One region of the Lentzea sp. NBC_00516 genome, then DNA from elsewhere that is predicted to be linked to it. Evidence: riboswitches for the same ligand, from Rfam matches in the RefSeq annotation. Region 1 holds a riboswitch; each other region holds the start of a gene.
What was found. Region 1 has a riboswitch for cobalamin ahead of OG205_RS06730 (prenyltransferase/squalene oxidase repeat-containing protein). Riboswitches for the same ligand answer to the same signal wherever they lie in the genome.

Region 1 (4,205 bases):
AAAGCCGGGCTCAAGACCACGTACTACCTGCGCTCCCGCCCGGCGACGCGCATCCAGCAGGCGACCACGACGACGACCACGGCGGCGCCGACCGTGCCCGTCGTGACGTCGGACGAAGCCATCGCCTGCTCCCTCGAAAACCCCGAGTCCTGTGAGGCCTGCCAGTGACCACGCTCGCCAGCACCGCGCGTCAGAACGCCCTGCTCGACCCCGGCATGGACCTCACCCTGCGGCCCATGCGCTACCCGCTCTTCTACGAGCGTTTCCGCGACGCCATCAAGAACACGTGGACCGTCGAGGAAGTCGACCTGCACTCGGACCTCGCCGACCTGAACAAGCTCTCGGAGGCCGAGCGACACCTGGTCAACCGGCTCGTCGCGTTCTTCGCGACCGGGGACACGATCGTCGCGAACAACCTCGTGCTCAACCTCTACGAGCACGTGAACGCGCCGGAGGCCCGGCTCTACCTGTCGCGGCAGCTGTTCGAGGAGGCCGTGCACGTCCAGTTCTACCTGACGCTGCTCGACACCTACCTGCCCGACGAGAACGACCGCATCGAGGCGTTCGCCGCCGTCGAGACGATTCCGTCGATCCGTGCCAAGGCCGAGTTCTGCTACAAGTGGATCGACTCGATCTCGAGCCTCAAGCAGCTGGAGTCGCGGGAGGACCGCAGGTCGTTCCTGCTCAACCTGATCTGCTTCGCGGCGTGCATCGAGGGCCTGTTCTTCTACGGCGCCTTCGCCTACGTCTACTTCCTGCGTTCGCGCGGCCTGCTGAACGGTCTCGCGTCGGGCACCAACTGGGTGTTCCGCGACGAGTCGATGCACATGGCGTTCGCGTTCGACGTCGTGGACACCGTGCGCCGCGAGGAGCCGGACCTGTTCGACGACTCCTTGTACGAGGAGGTCAAGCAGATGTTGCGCGAGGCCGTCGAGGCCGAGGTGCAGTTCGCGGAGGACCTGCTCGGTGGCGGTGTCGCCGGCATGTCGGTGGCGGACATGCGGTCCTATTTGGAGCATGTCGCGGACCGGCGGCTGCAGGTGCTCGGCATCGAGCCGATCTACGGTTCCAAGAACCCGTTCGCGTTCATGGAGCTGCAGGACGTGCAGGAGCTGTCGAACTTCTTCGAACGGCGCGTGTCGGCCTACCAGGTCGGTGTGACCGGCACGGTGGCGTTCGACGAGGACTTCTGAGTCGTGCGGGTGCGGTGCCCTTGACCGGGAAGCCGGTCAGGGGCACCGCTTCGTCAGCAGGCGAGCGTCGGCGCGGCGGGGTTGCCGCCGCCGTCGAGGTTCGCGAGCTTGACCCCGGTCAGGCCGAGGACCGCCTGAGCCGTGGCACGCGGAGCGGTCGTCTGGTCGAATCCCGTTGCGTCGTAGGCGATCGCGCCTCGGTCCGCGACGGCACCCGGGCAGCCGACCGCGAGCGAACGCAGGAACTGCCGTGCCTGCGTCGCGGCGGCCGGGCGGTGACCGGCCAGCGCCTGCGCGGCCAGACCGGTGCTGTTCGCGTTGGACGCGTTGGCGCCGACGGAGAAACCGCCGTCGGCGTTCTGCTTCGACACGAGCCACGTGGTGCCTTCGGCGGCGTTCACGCTGTCACCGGTGGCGCGCAACGCCTGCACGACCAGCGCGGTCGAGTCCACGTCACTGGCGCACGGGGTCTGGCCGAAGTTCAGCGGGAAACCTCCGTCAGGACACTGGGTTCCGGCGAGGAAGGTCCTGGCCGCCGCGGGCGTGCCGCCCGGCGTGCGGTCGAGGGCCAGCAGCGCCAGGGACTGGGTGAAGGCGTTGGAGAAGTCACCGAAGTCCGAGCGGTCGGAGAACCTGCCCGACGGCGCGAGCAGGCCGCGCAGACCGGCTTCCAGGTCGGCACCGCCGAACGAGTTGCCGTTCTTGTGCCGCACCTTCGCCGCCAGCAACAGCTTGGCGTGCGCGCCCGCGTAGGCCTCGGTGCCGGAACCGACGTACCCGGTGGTGATCTCCGGCTTGGCCAGCCACGTGATGGCCTTCTCGGCGTTGGTGTCCGAGGAACGAGCGGCCGCGAACGCGAAGATCGCGTCGATGGTCAGGCCCTGGTCGGGGAACTTCTCGCCACCGAAGTCGGCCTCGAACCGTTCGCCGTCGACCAGTTGCCGCGCGAGCCAGCCCGCGGCGGCGTCGGACTTGTTGTGCGTTGCCGCCACCGCGGGGGTGACAGCGGTGCCAATGCCCAGCATCAGGACAGCAGCGAGCACCAGACGTCTCATGAGAACCCTTTCCCGCACTTCCACGACAGGAGTTGGTGAACACCGCGCGATGCGGGTGACCGGGCTCGCCCGAATGGGCACACCGTTGCGGGACAGCGCCGGATTCTCACCGGACTTCCCCCGCGCCGCGCTGAACGCCCAACAGGTTCTCATGTCGCGCAAGACCTCGTGCCGAGTTGCGATGTGACGCTCGCCTCCGACCCCGAAGGCGGTGCCGATCGGCGGTTTCCAGGTGTTAGCCTCGCTCGGCTCGACAACTTCATACCTCGCCCGTGACGGGGAAGCCGGTCGGAATCCGGCACTGTCGCGCAACCGTGGGCCACTGCTGCAGTGGCGAGTCGGGTCACCATCCGGGCGGGGTGAACAGACCGACCGCTGTCGCGAAACGCAGGGGTGGCTGCCGGCGCCCCGCGCCGTCTCCTCTCCTCGAGCAGCACGAGGAGGGGGAGAGGATGACCCGGCGAAGGAGCCTGGCCGCACTGGCGTTCGTCGTCAGCGCGGGCCTGATCACCACGGCGATCGCCGGAACCGCGGCCGCCGCGGGAGATCGCGAAGCCGCCCACTCCAGCTCCGTGTGGCTCTCCCACCAGCTTCGACCCGACGGCACCCTGGAGAACCCGCTCGGCGGCGAGCTGCCCGACCACGGTCTGATGATCGACCTGGTCTTCGCGATGCACGCGTCCGGCGACGGCGCGCTCGCCGAGCCGATCGTCAAGTTCCTGGACGACCAGGGGCACGCCACCGACTACTTCACCTGGGACGGCCTCGCTCCCGGCCAGGGCTTCGACCAGATCATCGTCGGCGGTGCTGTGGCCAAGACCCTGCTCACCGCGCAGATCTCCGGCCGCGACCCGCGCGACTTCGACGGCCACGACATGGTCGCCGAGACGAAGGCGGCGATCCGCCGTTCCGGCGTCGACGCCGGCCGGATCAGCGACTACTCGAAGAACCCCGAGTGGTCGGACATGGTGAACAACAACGCCAACATGTTCGGCCAGTCCCTCGCCGTGATCGGCCTGGCGGTGGCGGGGGAGAACGACCAGCCCGCCATCGACAAGATGGTGACGCAGCAGTGTTCCGAGGGCTATTTCCGGATCTTCTTCGGGTACGTGCAGGGGCCTGAGGGCCTCAAGGTGTCGTCGTGTGACGAGGGCAAGGCCGACGGCTCGTCGTCCCCGGACGGTGACGCGACCGGCCTCGCGCTGTCGGCCATGCTCGCCGCGAAGCGCGCCGGGGCGGCCGGGCTCGACGAGCCGATCGCCAGGACCGTGACGTGGCTGAAGAACAACCAGGCCGACAGTGGTGGCTGGGGTGGCGGTGTCGGGACCGAGGCGCCGAACACCAACAGCACCGGCCTGATCGTGCAGGCGCTCGCTGATGCAGGCGGCGCAGGCCCTGAGGTGGGCAGGGGCACGGAGTTCCTGAAGTCCGCGCAGGCAGGCGAGTCCGACTCGGGCACCGCGCTGGCCGGGCAGATCGGTGCGATCGCGTACAACCCGGCCTCGTACCAGGCAGCGCGCACCGGCGGCATCTCCGGCATCGACACGTGGATCAGGGCGAGCGCGCAGGCCTCGCTCGGGTTGTCGCAGACCGGTTTCTACGCGCTCGCCAAGGGCGAAGGGCCCGAGCCCACCACGCCGAGCAGCACCACGACGACGACCACGTCTCGAACCACCACGACTTCTCAGAGCACGACGACCACGCCGCCACCTGTCACCGGGCACACCACGACCGCGACGGTCACCGTTCAGACGCCCGCGCCGGCGACCAGGCCGAAGGCCGTGGTCCGCCAACCTGCCCCGGCGCCGAAGACCGTGCAACCGGCCGCGAAGACGTCCGCCGCGAAGCTCGGCGCCTATCTGGCCAACAAGCTCGTGCGCGGCGACCACGTCGAGGTCACCGAGAACGACAGGACCTACGTCGACTACGACGCGACCGCGGACCTGGTGCTGGCGCT
Region 2 (4,205 bases), 1.9 Mb from region 1:
TGCCGAAAGTGCGGCCCAGCTTGAGGATCGCGGCGCTGTCGGTGTCGGCGAGCCTGGTCGCGAGTTCGGCGGGCGGCAGCGTGCCCGGCAGGATCGTGAGCACCTCGTCGCGTTCCACGAGCGGTGTGCCGAGTACTGCTGAAGCGCCGCTCACGGACGTGACGCCGGGGACCACCTCCCACTCGTAGCGGTCGGCCAGGCGTTTGTGCATGTGCATGTAGGAGCCGTAGAAGAACGGGTCTCCAGCGGCCAGGACGACGACGACGCGTCCGGCGTCGAGGTGCGCGGCCAGCTTGGCGGCGGCCTCCTCGTAGAAGGCGTCGATCTCACCCTGGTAGTCGTCCGTGTCCTCAGTGGTGACCGGGTAGACGAGCTGTTCCATGATCTGCGGATTCGGATCGTCCTGGCTGCGGAAGTAGGGCGCCGCGATGGTCTTCGCGACCGACTTGCCGTGCCGGGCGCTGTGGTACGCCACCACGTCGGCTTCGTTGATGAGCCGCGCGGCCTTGACCGTCAGGAGTTCCGGGTCGCCGGGACCCAGGCCGACGCCGTAGAGCTTGCCCGTCATTCTTCTTCGCTCGCAATCGCGTTGATGGCCGCCGCCGTCATGGCACTGCCGCCGCGCCGGCCGCGCACCACGAGGTGCTCCAGATCCGTTGCGGCCAAAGCTTCCTTGGACTCCGCGGCCCCGATGAACCCGACCGGGATGCCCAGGACCGCGGCGGGCCTCGGGGCTCCGGCGGCGATCAGGTCGAGGAGGTGGAACAACGCCGTGGGGGCGTTGCCGATCGCGATCACCGCGCCGTCGAACCGGTCCGCGAGCAGCTCCAGGGCGGCGGCGCTGCGCGTGTTGCCGATGGTCTGCGCCAGCTCCGGTGTCCGCGGATCCTGCAGGTAGCAAAGGACTTCGTTGTCCTTGGGCAAGCGGCGGCGGGTCACGCCGGACGCGACCATGTTGGCGTCGCACAGGATCGGCGCACCGTTCCGCAACGCCTCCCGGGCGTCGCGCACGACGTTCGGGGAGAATGCGACGTCGTCCGGCAGGTCGGTCATGCCGCACGCGTGGATCATGCGGACGACGACTTTCGCGACGTCGGCGGGGAACCTGGTGAGGTCCGACTCCGCGCGAATGGTGGCGAAGGACTGGCGGTAGATCTCCGCCCCGTCCCTGATGTACTGCGTCAACGGATCTCCTCGTAGCCGTCGCCGGTCGCGACGAACTCGGTCACATCGCCGGCGGGACGACCGCAGCGGCGGGCACAGCCCGACCAGTGCACGGCGCCGGGAGTGTCGGACCTGCTCCCTAGAATTGAAATTGGGGGTACCCGGCCTGGCGCGTGTGTGTGGTCGGACGCATCGGGCCGTGTGTGCGCATCGGGCCGTGTGCGGCCGTTGACCCAAGCGCGCGCATCGGCGCGTACGTCGGAGAGCGACTTCGCGCAGCCGGGGCGTCCGGTGCAGGCGCTGACGCCGTGCCACGGGGAGACCGGGTCGGTGATGAGGCCGGAGGTGTCGGTGCCGGCGGGGACGACCAGGCTGCGCCACGGGGTCAGGCGGAGCGGGACGCCCGGGAGTTGGTGGGCGTCGAGCCGGCCCAGTGGAACGCCTGGGGTCAACGGTGAAGGTGCGACAGGAGTCACAGCCGGGACGAACAAGGCCTCGGAGGAGGCGCCGAAGTGGGCGGTGATCTTTCGCACACCGTCGTCCACTTCGGACAGGCGCCAGGACGCGCCGCGGAGCTGCTGGAAGAGGCGGGCGGCGGTGACCACCGCGTCGACGGGGTCGGTGACGCGGATGCCGGTGTCGCGGCCGGCGAGCAGGAGCACGTCGCCTGCCAGGCCGATGTCGCCGCCCAGCCCGCTCACCGAGGCCCCGACCGTCACCAGGAAACGCCCTGGTAGCGAAGCCAGCGCCGGGTCCGCGCACAGGGCCGCGTCGATCGCGTCGACCAGCGCCTGGTTGTCGTCCAGCGGGGCGGCGATGATGTTGCGGATCCGCTCGTGCGACGCGGAGGGCAGCAGTCCGGCCGCGGCCAGTCGCGCGCCCAGTTCCACGCCGTCCGCCAGCCCCCTGATCTGGAGGTTCGCCCGCGAGGTCAGTTCGACCGAGCCGGTGCCGAGTTCGAGCGACGCGAGGCGCACGACGTCCCACTGAGCAGCGGAAAGAGTGCCGCCCGGCACCCGGATGCGCGCCAGCCCGCCGTCGGCCGCGGCGTGCAGCTCGACGGCGCCGGGGCAGGCGTCCGGGTGACTACGCATAGGTCGGACTGTAACCCGCCGGTTAGGGTGAGCCCGAACGACGAAGCGCAGGAGGAAGCCGGTGTGAATCCGGCGCGGTCCCGCCACTGTGACCAGCGAACACCGCTGGGAGTCAGGAACTCCGCTTCGCCAGTCACCCGCACTTTGGGGCGAGGACCCCACGAGGGATGGAGCCTGCGTGATCCTGTTGCTGTCGACCTCCGACACCGACCTGCTGTCGGCGCGTGCGAGCGGCGCCGAGTACCGGCTCGGCAACCCCGCGCGACTCACGACCGACGACCTGCCCGAGTTGATCCAGGACGTCAGCCTCGTCCTCGTGCGCATCCTCGGCGGGCGCCGGATGTGGGAGGAAGGCCTCGACTGGCTGCTGGCGTGCGGCCTGCCGGTGGTGGTGCTCGGCGGCGAGCAGCAGCCGGACGCCGCGCTGATGGAGCTGTCGACGGTGCCCGGTGGCGTGTGCGCCGAGGCGCACCTCTACCTCGCGCACGGCGGTCCGGCGAACCTCACCGAGCTGCACAAGTTCCTGTCGGACACCGTGCTGCTGACCGGCCACGGCTTCGAGGCCCCCGCCGCCACCCCCACGTGGGGTGTGCTGGAACGCGAGGGCACCCCAGAAGGCCCGACGGTCGCGGTGCTCTACTACCGCGCGCATCACGTGGCCGGGAACACTGCCTTCGTCCACGCCCTGTGCGACGCGATCGAGGCCAAGGGCGGGAAGCCCCTGCCGGTCTTCTGCTCCTCGCTGCGCACCGCCGAACCCGAACTGCTCGACACGCTGCGCCAAGCCGACGCGCTCGTCGTGACGGTGCTCGCGGCGGGCGGCACGAACCCCGCGAAGGCGTCCGCCGGTGGCGACGACGACGCGTGGGACGTCGGCGCGCAAGCCGCGCTCGACGTGCCGATCCTGCAGGGGTTGTGCCTCACGTCGAGCCGCGAGTCGTGGGACGAGAACGACGACGGACTGTCTCCTTTGGACACCGCGACCCAGGTCGCGATCCCCGAGTTCGACGGCCGGATCATCACGGTTCCGTTCTCCTTCAAGGAGATCGACTCCGACGGCCTCACCGTCTACGTGGCCGACCCGGAACGGGCGCTGCGCGTCGCGGGCATCGCGGTCCGGCACGGCAGGCTGCGGCACATCCCGGTCGCGGAGCGCAAGATCGCGGTGATGCTGTCGGCGTACCCGACCAAGCACTCCCGCATCGGCAACGCGGTCGGCCTGGACACGCCGGCGTCGACCGTGCGGTTGCTGAAGGCCATGCAGGAGCACGGTTACGACATCGGCGACGCGCTGCCGGGTGTGCAGGAGCTGGACGGCGACGCGCTGATCCACGCGTTGATCGCGGCCGGTGGTCAGGACGCGGACTGGCTGACGCAGGAGCAGTTCGAGAGCAACCCCGTGCGCATCGCGGCCGCGGACTACCGGGAGTTCTACGAGACGCTTCCCGAGGACTTCCGCGAGTCGATGCAGGAGCACTGGGGCGAGGCCCCTGGCACGCTCTTCGTGGACCACAGCAAGTCCAAGGACGGCGAGATCGTGCTGGCCGCGTTGCGGTCCAACAACGTCGTCGTGATCGTGCAGCCGCCGCGCGGGTTCGGCGAGAACCCGATCGCGATCTACCACGACCCGGACCTGCCGCCGTCGCACCACTACCTCGCGGCGTACCGGTGGATCGAGTCGAACTTCGGCGCGGACGCGGTCGTGCACGTCGGCAAGCACGGCAACCTGGAGTGGTTGCCCGGCAAGACCGTCGGCATGTCGGCATCCTGTGGCACGGACGCGGCGCTCGGCGATCTGCCGCTGGTCTACCCGTTCCTCGTCAACGACCCCGGTGAGGGCACGCAGGCCAAGCGCCGCGCGCACGCCACGCTGGTCGACCACCTCGTGCCGCCGATGGCCCGCGCCGACAGCTACGGCGACATCGCGCGCCTGGAGCAGTTGCTGGA
Region 3 (4,205 bases), 2.9 Mb from region 1:
CGCCGCGCCGGGCAACGCGAACAAGCTCGTCGACGTCATCGACCGCAACCTGTCCTACGACCCGCTCAAGCCGGGTCTGTGGGCGCAAGGCGGCGGCGACGCGGCGCTCTCGTACCTCGCGAAGCCGGGTACCGCGCTCGTGGTGAACAAGAACGAGGCCTCGCTGAAGGCCGACAAGTCCGAGGGGCTGCTGGTCCTCAACCACCACAACGCCAACGGTGACCGCGCGTCGGTCGTCCTGGTGAAGTCGAGTGGCCGGGGCGGCGCCTACTAGATCGGATGTTTCACGAGAGGCCCGGTTCTTCGTTTGGAACCGGGCCTCTCGGCATGTCACGGCCTGGAACTGCCTGCCGTCACCCCTTGACGCGACCCCGTTCCTGCGGTCGAGTGACACTCGAAAGTGGGATATGGGCCGTGTGGGTGTCCCGCAGTACGGGAGATAACACCCCGATGGGGTGTCCGGCATGCGGCGAGCGGCCTGGATGCCGGTAGCCTTTCGCGAAGGAAAGTAGTCCCACCAATTGGGGACTGACACCTGGGAGGTGTGTGGATGCGGCTCGCAGTGATCCCAGGAGACGGGATCGGGCCCGAGGTCATCGCTGAGGCCCTGAAGGTCCTCGGAGAGGTCGTTCCGGCGGCCGAGATCACTCGCTACGACCTCGGCGCGGCGCGCTGGCACGCCACGGGAGAGTTGTTGCCCGAGTCGGTGCTGGGAGAGCTTCGCCAGCACGACGCGATCCTGCTCGGCGCGGTGGGCGACCCGTCGGTGCCGAGCGGAATTCTGGAGCGGGGCCTGCTTCTGAGGCTGCGCTTCGAACTTGACCACCACGTGAACCTCCGCCCGGCTCGTCTCTACCCCGGTGTCCGCAGCCCGCTCGCGGACCCGCCGGAGATCGACATGGTGGTGGTCCGCGAGGGCACAGAAGGCCCGTACGCGGGCAACGGCGGCCTGCTCCGCAAGGACACGCCGCACGAGATCGCCACCGAGGTCTCGCTGAACACGTCGTTCGGCGTCGAGCGCGTGGTCCGGGACGCCTTCGCGCGTGCCTCGAACCGTCCGCGCCGGCACCTGACCTTGGTGCACAAGACGAACGTCCTCACGTACGCCGGCTCGTTGTGGTCGCGCGTGGTCGAGGAGGTCTCGCTGCAGCACCCTGAGGTCACCGTGGCCTACCAGCACGTGGACGCGGCGACCATTCACCTGGTCACCGACCCGGGCCGGTACGACGTGATCGTCACCGACAACCTGTTCGGCGACATCCTGACCGACCTCGCCGCCGCCGTCACGGGTGGCATCGGCCTGGCCGCGTCGGGAAACATGGACGTGACCCGTCGCAACCCGTCGATGTTCGAGCCGGTCCACGGTTCGGCACCGGACATCGCGGGCCAGGGCATCGCGGACCCGACGGCCGCCGTGCTGTCGGTCGCGCTGCTGCTCGACCACCTCGGCGAGCACGAGTCGGCACGCCGGATCGAGGCCTCAGTGGCCTTTGATCTCGCTACCAGGGACCACCAGTCGCCTGGGGCCACCTACGCCATCGGCGACCGTCTCGCGGCACTCGTGTCGTCGAACGTCCGCACTGGCTGAGGTTCATCCGCAAGACGTTTTGAAGCCCCGGCCGGATTTTCCGGCCGGGGCTGTTTTTTTCACGAGTAACCAGTACAGGAAGGCGTTGCCCAGATACGCCGGGGCGCCTTCGCGGGCTCCGGTCAAAGTTGGCCGTTGGCTTCCCTCCATGTGCGCTCCTTCTGGATCCACTCGTTGTCCTGCGGGAACTCGTCGATCGTCGGCACGCGCCGGATCTCGGTCTTGAACCCCGGGCCGGCCATCGGCATGCGCTTGGCCCACTCGATCGCCTCCTCCTTCGAGGACACGTTGAGGAGGTAGAAGCCGTTGAACAGCTCCTTGGTCTCGCCGTAGGGGCCGTCCGTGACGACCGGGGGTTCGGCGGAGTAGTCGACGACGACGCCCTCGGACGGCTCGGAAAGCCCCTCGGCGGCCAGCAGCACGCCGGCGCGGACCAGTTCCTCGTTGAACGCGCCGACCGTCTCCAGCATCTTGTCGAAGTCGAATTCGCCCATGTTCGCGTAGGCCTCGTCGGTGGCACGCATGATCAGGATGTACTTCACGGTGGATCTCCTCGCTCGTTGTCTTCCTCGGTGACGTCCACAGGTCGAACGGGCCGCTGCCCGGATCGACATCACACCCCGAGAATTTTCGAACTTTCTGTTTTCGCAGGTAGGGTCGGGTCAGTCGTGCGTGGGGGAAGACCGGTCGAAGTCCGGCGCTGACCCGCAACGGTAGGTCCCACCCAGGGACGAGCCCGAACACCCGCTCACGGTGCCCTAGAACTTCCGACTCCGCCGTGGACTGCGGGAAGGACCCAGTGCTCTCCAAGATCAGCGTGCTCGTCGGCGTGCTCGCCGTCAGCCTCGTCGCGGGCGTCGCGCTCGGCCCCGTCTCCGTTCCGTTCGACCTCACGCTCGAACTGCTGTGGGCGGCGCTGACCGGTGGCACGATCCCCGCCGACCTCGCCGGGCAGTACCACATCGTCTGGGACATCCGGCTTCCCCGCGTCCTGCTGGCCGCGGTCGTCGGGGCGGGGCTGAGCACCGTCGGCGTCGCGATCCAGGCGATGGTGCGCAACGCGTTGGCCGACCCCTACGTGCTCGGCATCTCGTCGGGAGCGAGTGTGGGGGCGACGGCGGTGGCGACGCTCGGAATCCTGTCCGGTCTCGGCGTCTACGCGTTGTCGGTGGGGGCGTTCCTGACCGGTCTCGGCGCCACGGCCCTGGTCTACATCACCGCGCGCACGAGCCGTGGGCTCACACCGTTGCGGCTCGTGCTGACCGGGACGGCGCTCGCGTACGGGTTCTCCGCCGTGGCGATGCTGCTGGTGTTCCAGGCGCCGCGCGGTGAGGCGGCGCGGGCCGCGATGTTCTGGTTGCTCGGCAGCCTCGGCGGGGCGAACTGGCAGTCGCTGCCCGTCGCCGCCGTCGTGACCGCGGCCGGCATCGTCTACCTGGCGACCAAGGCGCGGAAGCTCAACGCGCTGGCGATGGGCGACGAGACCGCGACCACGCTCGGCGTCGCGGTCAACCGGTTCCGCACGCACCTGTTCATCGTCACCGCCGCCATGACCGGCGTGCTGGTGGCGGTCAGCGGCGCCGTCGGGTTCGTCGGGCTGATGCTGCCGCACCTGACGCGCATGGTCGTCGGCGCAGACCACCGCAAGGTCCTGGCGCTCGCACCGCTGGCCGGAGCGTCGTTCCTGGTGTGGGTCGACGTGGCCGCGCGGATGCTCGCCGCACCGGAGGAACTGCCGCTCGGCGTCATCACGGCCGCGCTCGGCGTGCCGTGCTTCATCTTCCTGATGCGCCGCAGGTCCTACGTCTTCGGAGGCCGCTGATGCGCGTCGAGCTGCACGACGTCACCGTCCGGAACATCATCTCCGGCATTTCGTTGAACGCCTCCGGTGAGGTCGTCGGCATCGTCGGCCCCAACGGCAGCGGCAAGTCGACGACGTTGCGCTGTGTGTACAGGGCGCTCAAGCCGGACGCCGGCACCGTCCTGCTCGACGGCGAGAACGTCCACAAGCGACACGACGTCGCCCGCCACCTCGCCGCTCTGACCCAGGAGTCGCAGGTCGAGTTCGACTTCACGGTCGCCGAGGTCGTGGAGATGGGCAGGCTGCCGCACGACCGCGATCCCGCGCGTGATTCCCGGGTGGTTTCCGAAGCACTGTCCACCGTGGACGTGTCGCACCTCGCTTCACGCAGCTTCCTCAGTTTGTCCGGCGGGGAGCGTCAACGCGTGCTCATCGCTCGCGCGATCGCCCAGGAACCGCGCGTGCTCGTGCTGGACGAGCCCACGAACCACCTCGACATCCGGCATCAGCTCGACGTTCTCCGGCTCACGCGCGGGCTGGGCATCACGGTTCTGACGGTTCTGCACGATCTGAACCTCGCCGCTTCCTTCTGCGACCGGCTGTACGTGCTGGACGAAGGACGGATCGTCGCGTCCGGCACACCGGCCGAGGTGCTGGTCCCCGAGCTGATCGCCAAGGTTTTCCACGTCACCGCGCACGTCGTGCGGCATCCGACCACGGGAGTTCCCCAGCTCCTGTTCGACCAGGAGGTCACCCCTTGAGAACTGTTGTGTGTGCCGCTGTGCTGTTGATCTCCGGCTGCGGCGCCACGGTCGC
Region 4 (4,205 bases), 1.8 Mb from region 1:
CTCCAACTTCTCGACGTAGTGCACCACGTGATCGGCGAGCAGTGGCCGGAACTCCTCGGTGCTGACCACGGCGACCACCTCGGCGGTCCGCAGCACGTGATCGGCGTCGACCGAGCGGTACCTGACGTTGAGCGGCACGGCCGTGGCACCGAGCTTGATCAGCGCGAACCACACCAGCGGGAACTCCGGCACGTTCCGCAGCATGATCCCGACCCGGTCACCCGCGCGGATCCCCTTGCCCCGCAACGCCTGCGCGTACCCGTCGGACAGCGCGTCGATCTGGGCGAACGTGAACGAGCCACCCGGATCGAACGTCCACGCGGTCTTGTCCGGCCACCGCGTGACGGCCGTCCGCAGCGCGAAGACGAGGTCAGCCACGGCCGAACTCCTCCCGTGGCTCGTCCCCCTCGCCGGACAGGCTCGTGACGATCGCGTGGTCGACCTCGGTCGCCATCGCCTGCTCCAGCGTCGAGTCCAGGCCCAGGTCGATCGCCTTTTTCGCGAGCCCGGCGGCGACCGGTGGCTGGTCGGCGATGCGGCGCGCGAGCTTCATCGCGTGCTTCTCGTGGTTCAGGACGTAGGAGTTGATCAGCCCCAGCTGGTGCGCGCGGGGAGCGTGGATCCGTTCGCCGAGCAGGAGCATCTCCTTGGCGCGCGCCAGGCCGACGAGCTTCGGCAACAGGCTGGAGATCCCGCCCGTCACGCTGAGCCCCACGCCGACCTCGGGAAACCCGAACTCCGCGCTGGTCTGCGCCACCACCAGGTCGCACCCCAGCGCGAACTCCGCGCCCGCGCCCAGCGCGTAGCCGTGGACCGCGGCGATCACGATGCCGGGGAAGTCGCGGATCGCGCGGGTCACGTCCTGGATGCGCTCCAGCCGTGCCCGCGTCTGCTCCTCGGTCTCGACCGGGACCGGCTCCTTCAGGTCGTGGCCGGCGCAGAACGCCTTGCCGCGCCCGGCCAGCACGATCACCCGCGCCTGGTCCTCCCGTGCCCGCGCGAACGCGGCCAGCAGGTCCTCGACCAGCGCCGGGACGACGGCGTTGAGCCGTTCCGGACGGTTCAGGTGCACCTGCGCGATGCCCTCGGCACAGGAGTAGTCGACGGTCATCTCTCCCCTTCGATCGATCGATCGATCGGGCCTGACGCTAGAGTGACGGCGTCCAGGCGGTCAAGGGAGGCAGCAGATGACGACGGAGGAACGGGTCCGCGAGGCCGCCGTGCGGTTGTTCGCCGAACGCGGCTTCCACGGCACCGGCATCCGCGACCTCGCGCAGGCCGCGGGGCTCTCGTCGGCGACGCTCTACCACTACATGGGCACCAAGGAAGACCTGCTGGTCGAGATCATGCGCACGAGCCTCACCGAGTTGATCGGCAAGGCCGAGCAGATCACCGGGGACGAGACCGACCGTCTCGTCTCGCTGGTCAAGATGCACGTGCGGGCGCACGCCGAGAAGCCGCGCGAGACAGCGGTGGTGGACGGCGAGATGCGTGCGCTGACCGGCGAGCGCCGCGAGGAGATCGTGGCGTTGCGCGACCGCTACGAACGCTTCTGGCAGGACGCGATCGACGACGGCGTGAAGGCGCGCAAGCTCAAGGTGGCCGATCCGAGTGTCGCCCGGCTGGCGTTGCTGGAGATGTGCAGCGGCGTCTCCCGGTGGTACTCCCCTGCCGGGCCGGTCAACTTGAGTGATCTCACCATTCAATACGCCGCCATGGCGCTGGGCATGCTCGGCGCCGCCCGCTAGTGTCGGTCCTGCCAGCGGTTCACCTGGGCTCGTTCCGGGTGGAGCAAAAGGGAACCCGGTGCGAGTCCGGGACTGCCCCGCAGCGGTGAGTGGGAACGAAAGCCGTCAGAAGCACTGGGTCTGCCAGATCTGGGAAGCGACGGCCGGTAGGAGCGAACCCCAGGGTTCGAGAACGGCGCCCACGAGTCCGAAGACCTGCCGCCGGTCCGCGCGCCGACCCGGTGCGCGGTGCTCCGGAGCCTCTCGGGCGGGCTGACGGGCACGGCTCCGTGCCGCCCTGCTCGCGTGTCTCCGGTGCTTCCGCACGCTCGCGAGGAGAGAGCCTGTGACCATTGGCAGCACTGTTTTCGGCTACCCCCGGATCGGACCGAAGCGCGAGCTGAAGCGCGCGGTCGAGCAGTACTGGGCCGGGAAGATCGACGAAGCCGCACTGCGGGAGACCGCCAGGAACCTGCGGGCCCAGACCTGGGCCGAACTGTCCGAACTGGACTCCGTGCCGTCGAACACGTTCTCGTTCTACGACCAGGTGCTCGACACGTCGTTGCTGTTCGACGCGATCCCGCAGCGGTTCCGCGACCTCGGACTGTCCGAACTGGACACCTACTTCGCGGCGGCACGCGGCCGGGACGGCGCCGCGGCCCTGGAACTCACGAAGTGGTTCGACACGAACTACCACTACCTGGTGCCGGAACTGGGCCCGGACACCGAGTTCCGGCTGGCCGGCGACAAGCCGATCGCCGAGTACCGCGAGGCGCTCGAACTCGGCATCACGACCCGGCCGGTACTGCTCGGCCCGGTCACGTACCTGTTGCTGGCCAAGAGCACGGTCCCCGGTTTCGAACCGCTGACGCTGCTCGACCGCCTGCTGGAGGCGTACGTCGAACTGCTCGGCCGCCTGCGCGTCGAGGGCGTGGAGTGGGTGCAGATCGACGAACCGGCGTTCGCCGCCGACCGCACACCGGCCGAACTGAACGCGTTGCGCCGCACGTACCGGACGCTCAGCGGGCTGCCCGGCAGGCCGAAGCTGCTGGTCACCGGCTACTACGGTGACCTGGGCGAGGCGCTGCCGATCCTGGCCTCCTCGCAGGTCGAGGCGATCGGCATCGACCTCGTGAGCGCGCCGGACACGTCGGTCGCGATCCCCGCGTTGCGCGACAAGATCCTGGTGGCCGGCCTGGTCGACGGCCGCAACGTGTGGCGCACCGACCTGCACGCCGCGCTGGCGAAGGCCGCGACGCTGCTGGGTTTCGCGAGCGAGGTCGTCGTGTCGTCGTCCTCCACGCTGCTGCACGTGCCGTACGACCTGGAGGCCGAGGACCTGGAGCCGGACGTGCAGGCGCGGCTCGCGTTCGCGCGGCAGAAGGTGCGCGAGATCGTGGTGCTGGGCAAGGCTTTGCGCGACGGGGCCGACGGTGCGTGGGCGGACGAGGCGAAGCGCCAGGTGCCCAGCCCGCGCCGCGACGACCACGTCCGGGCGCGCATCGCGTCGTTGCGGCCGGAGCACAGCCTCCGCGCGCCGTACGAGGACCGTGCCGCCGCCCAGCAGGCACGGCTCGGGTTGCCGCCGCTCGCGACCACGACGATCGGCTCGTTCCCGCAGACAGGTGACATCCGCAAGGCGCGCGCGGCCGTGCGCAGCGGTGAGATCACCGAGGACGAGTACGGGCAGCGGATGCGGGACGAGATCGGTCGCGTGATCGATCTGCAGGAGGACATCGGCCTGGACGTGCTGGTGCACGGCGAACCCGAGCGCAACGACATGGTCCAGTACTTCGCCGAGCACCTGGAAGGCTTCGCCAGCACGCAGTTCGCGTGGGTGCAGTCGTACGGGTCGCGGTGCGTGCGGCCGCCGATCATCCACGGCGACGTCTCGCGCCCGAAGGCGATGACGGTGCCGTGGAGCACCTACGCGCAGTCGCTGACGTCCAAGCCGGTCAAGGGAATGCTGACCGGTCCGGTGACGATCCTCGCGTGGTCGTTCGTCCGCGACGACCAGCCGCTGGCCGACACGGTGAACCAGGTGGCGCTGGCGTTGCGCGACGAGATCCGCGACCTGGAGGCCGCCGGGATCCGGGTGGTGCAGGTCGACGAACCGGCGTTGCGCGAGCTGCTCCCGTTGCGCCGGAAGGACCAACCGGCCTACCTGGAGTGGTCGGTGGGCGCGTTCCGGCTCGCCACCGCGGGTGCGACGCCGGGCACCCAGATCCACACCCACCTGTGCTACTCGGAGTTCGGCGAGGTGATCGGCGCGATCTCCGACCTCGACGCCGACGTCACGACCATCGAGGCCGCGCGGTCCAAGATGGAGATCCTGGAGGGCCTGGAGTTCCCGCGGGGCATCGGCCCCGGCGTCTACGACATCCACTCACCGCTGGTGCCGAGCGAGGACGACATCGTCTCGCTGATCACCGAAGCGGTGCGCGCGGTGCCGGGTGAACGTTTGTGGATCAACCCCGA

Region 2: another riboswitch for cobalamin. It lies ahead of cobN (cobaltochelatase subunit CobN); the one in region 1 lies ahead of OG205_RS06730 (prenyltransferase/squalene oxidase repeat-containing protein).
Region 3: another riboswitch for cobalamin. It lies ahead of OG205_RS40110 (FecCD family ABC transporter permease); the one in region 1 lies ahead of OG205_RS06730 (prenyltransferase/squalene oxidase repeat-containing protein).
Region 4: another riboswitch for cobalamin. It lies ahead of metE (5-methyltetrahydropteroyltriglutamate--homocysteine S-methyltransferase); the one in region 1 lies ahead of OG205_RS06730 (prenyltransferase/squalene oxidase repeat-containing protein).

What each region holds. Positions count from the first base shown of each region.
Region 1 is NZ_CP107840.1:1,528,977-1,533,181, forward strand. Features, by position in the region: gene OG205_RS06720 (ribonucleoside-diphosphate reductase subunit alpha) at 1-168, shown strand, start outside; gene OG205_RS06725 (ribonucleotide-diphosphate reductase subunit beta) at 165-1,193, shown strand; gene OG205_RS06730 (prenyltransferase/squalene oxidase repeat-containing protein) at 1,247-2,248, opposite strand; cobalamin riboswitch at 2,282-2,432, opposite strand; cobalamin riboswitch at 2,478-2,617, shown strand; gene OG205_RS06735 (hypothetical protein) at 2,701-4,205, shown strand, end outside.
Region 2 is NZ_CP107840.1:9,637,747-9,641,951, forward strand. Features, by position in the region: gene OG205_RS44995 (precorrin-2 C(20)-methyltransferase) at 1-568, opposite strand, end outside; gene OG205_RS45000 (precorrin-8X methylmutase) at 565-1,185, opposite strand; gene OG205_RS45005 (hypothetical protein) at 1,182-2,258, opposite strand; cobalamin riboswitch at 2,267-2,401, shown strand; gene cobN (cobaltochelatase subunit CobN) at 2,437-4,205, shown strand, end outside.
Region 3 is NZ_CP107840.1:8,654,490-8,658,694, forward strand. Features, by position in the region: gene OG205_RS40095 (S8 family serine peptidase) at 1-274, shown strand, start outside; gene OG205_RS40100 (3-isopropylmalate dehydrogenase) at 551-1,588, shown strand; gene OG205_RS40105 (YciI family protein) at 1,711-2,130, opposite strand; cobalamin riboswitch at 2,235-2,354, shown strand; gene OG205_RS40110 (FecCD family ABC transporter permease) at 2,388-3,410, shown strand; gene OG205_RS40115 (ABC transporter ATP-binding protein) at 3,410-4,150, shown strand; gene OG205_RS40120 (ABC transporter substrate-binding protein) at 4,147-4,205, shown strand, end outside.
Region 4 is NZ_CP107840.1:3,346,949-3,351,153, forward strand. Features, by position in the region: gene OG205_RS14945 (AMP-binding protein) at 1-378, opposite strand, end outside; gene OG205_RS14950 (enoyl-CoA hydratase/isomerase family protein) at 371-1,111, opposite strand; gene OG205_RS14955 (TetR/AcrR family transcriptional regulator) at 1,188-1,748, shown strand; cobalamin riboswitch at 1,747-1,965, shown strand; gene metE (5-methyltetrahydropteroyltriglutamate--homocysteine S-methyltransferase) at 2,074-4,205, shown strand, end outside.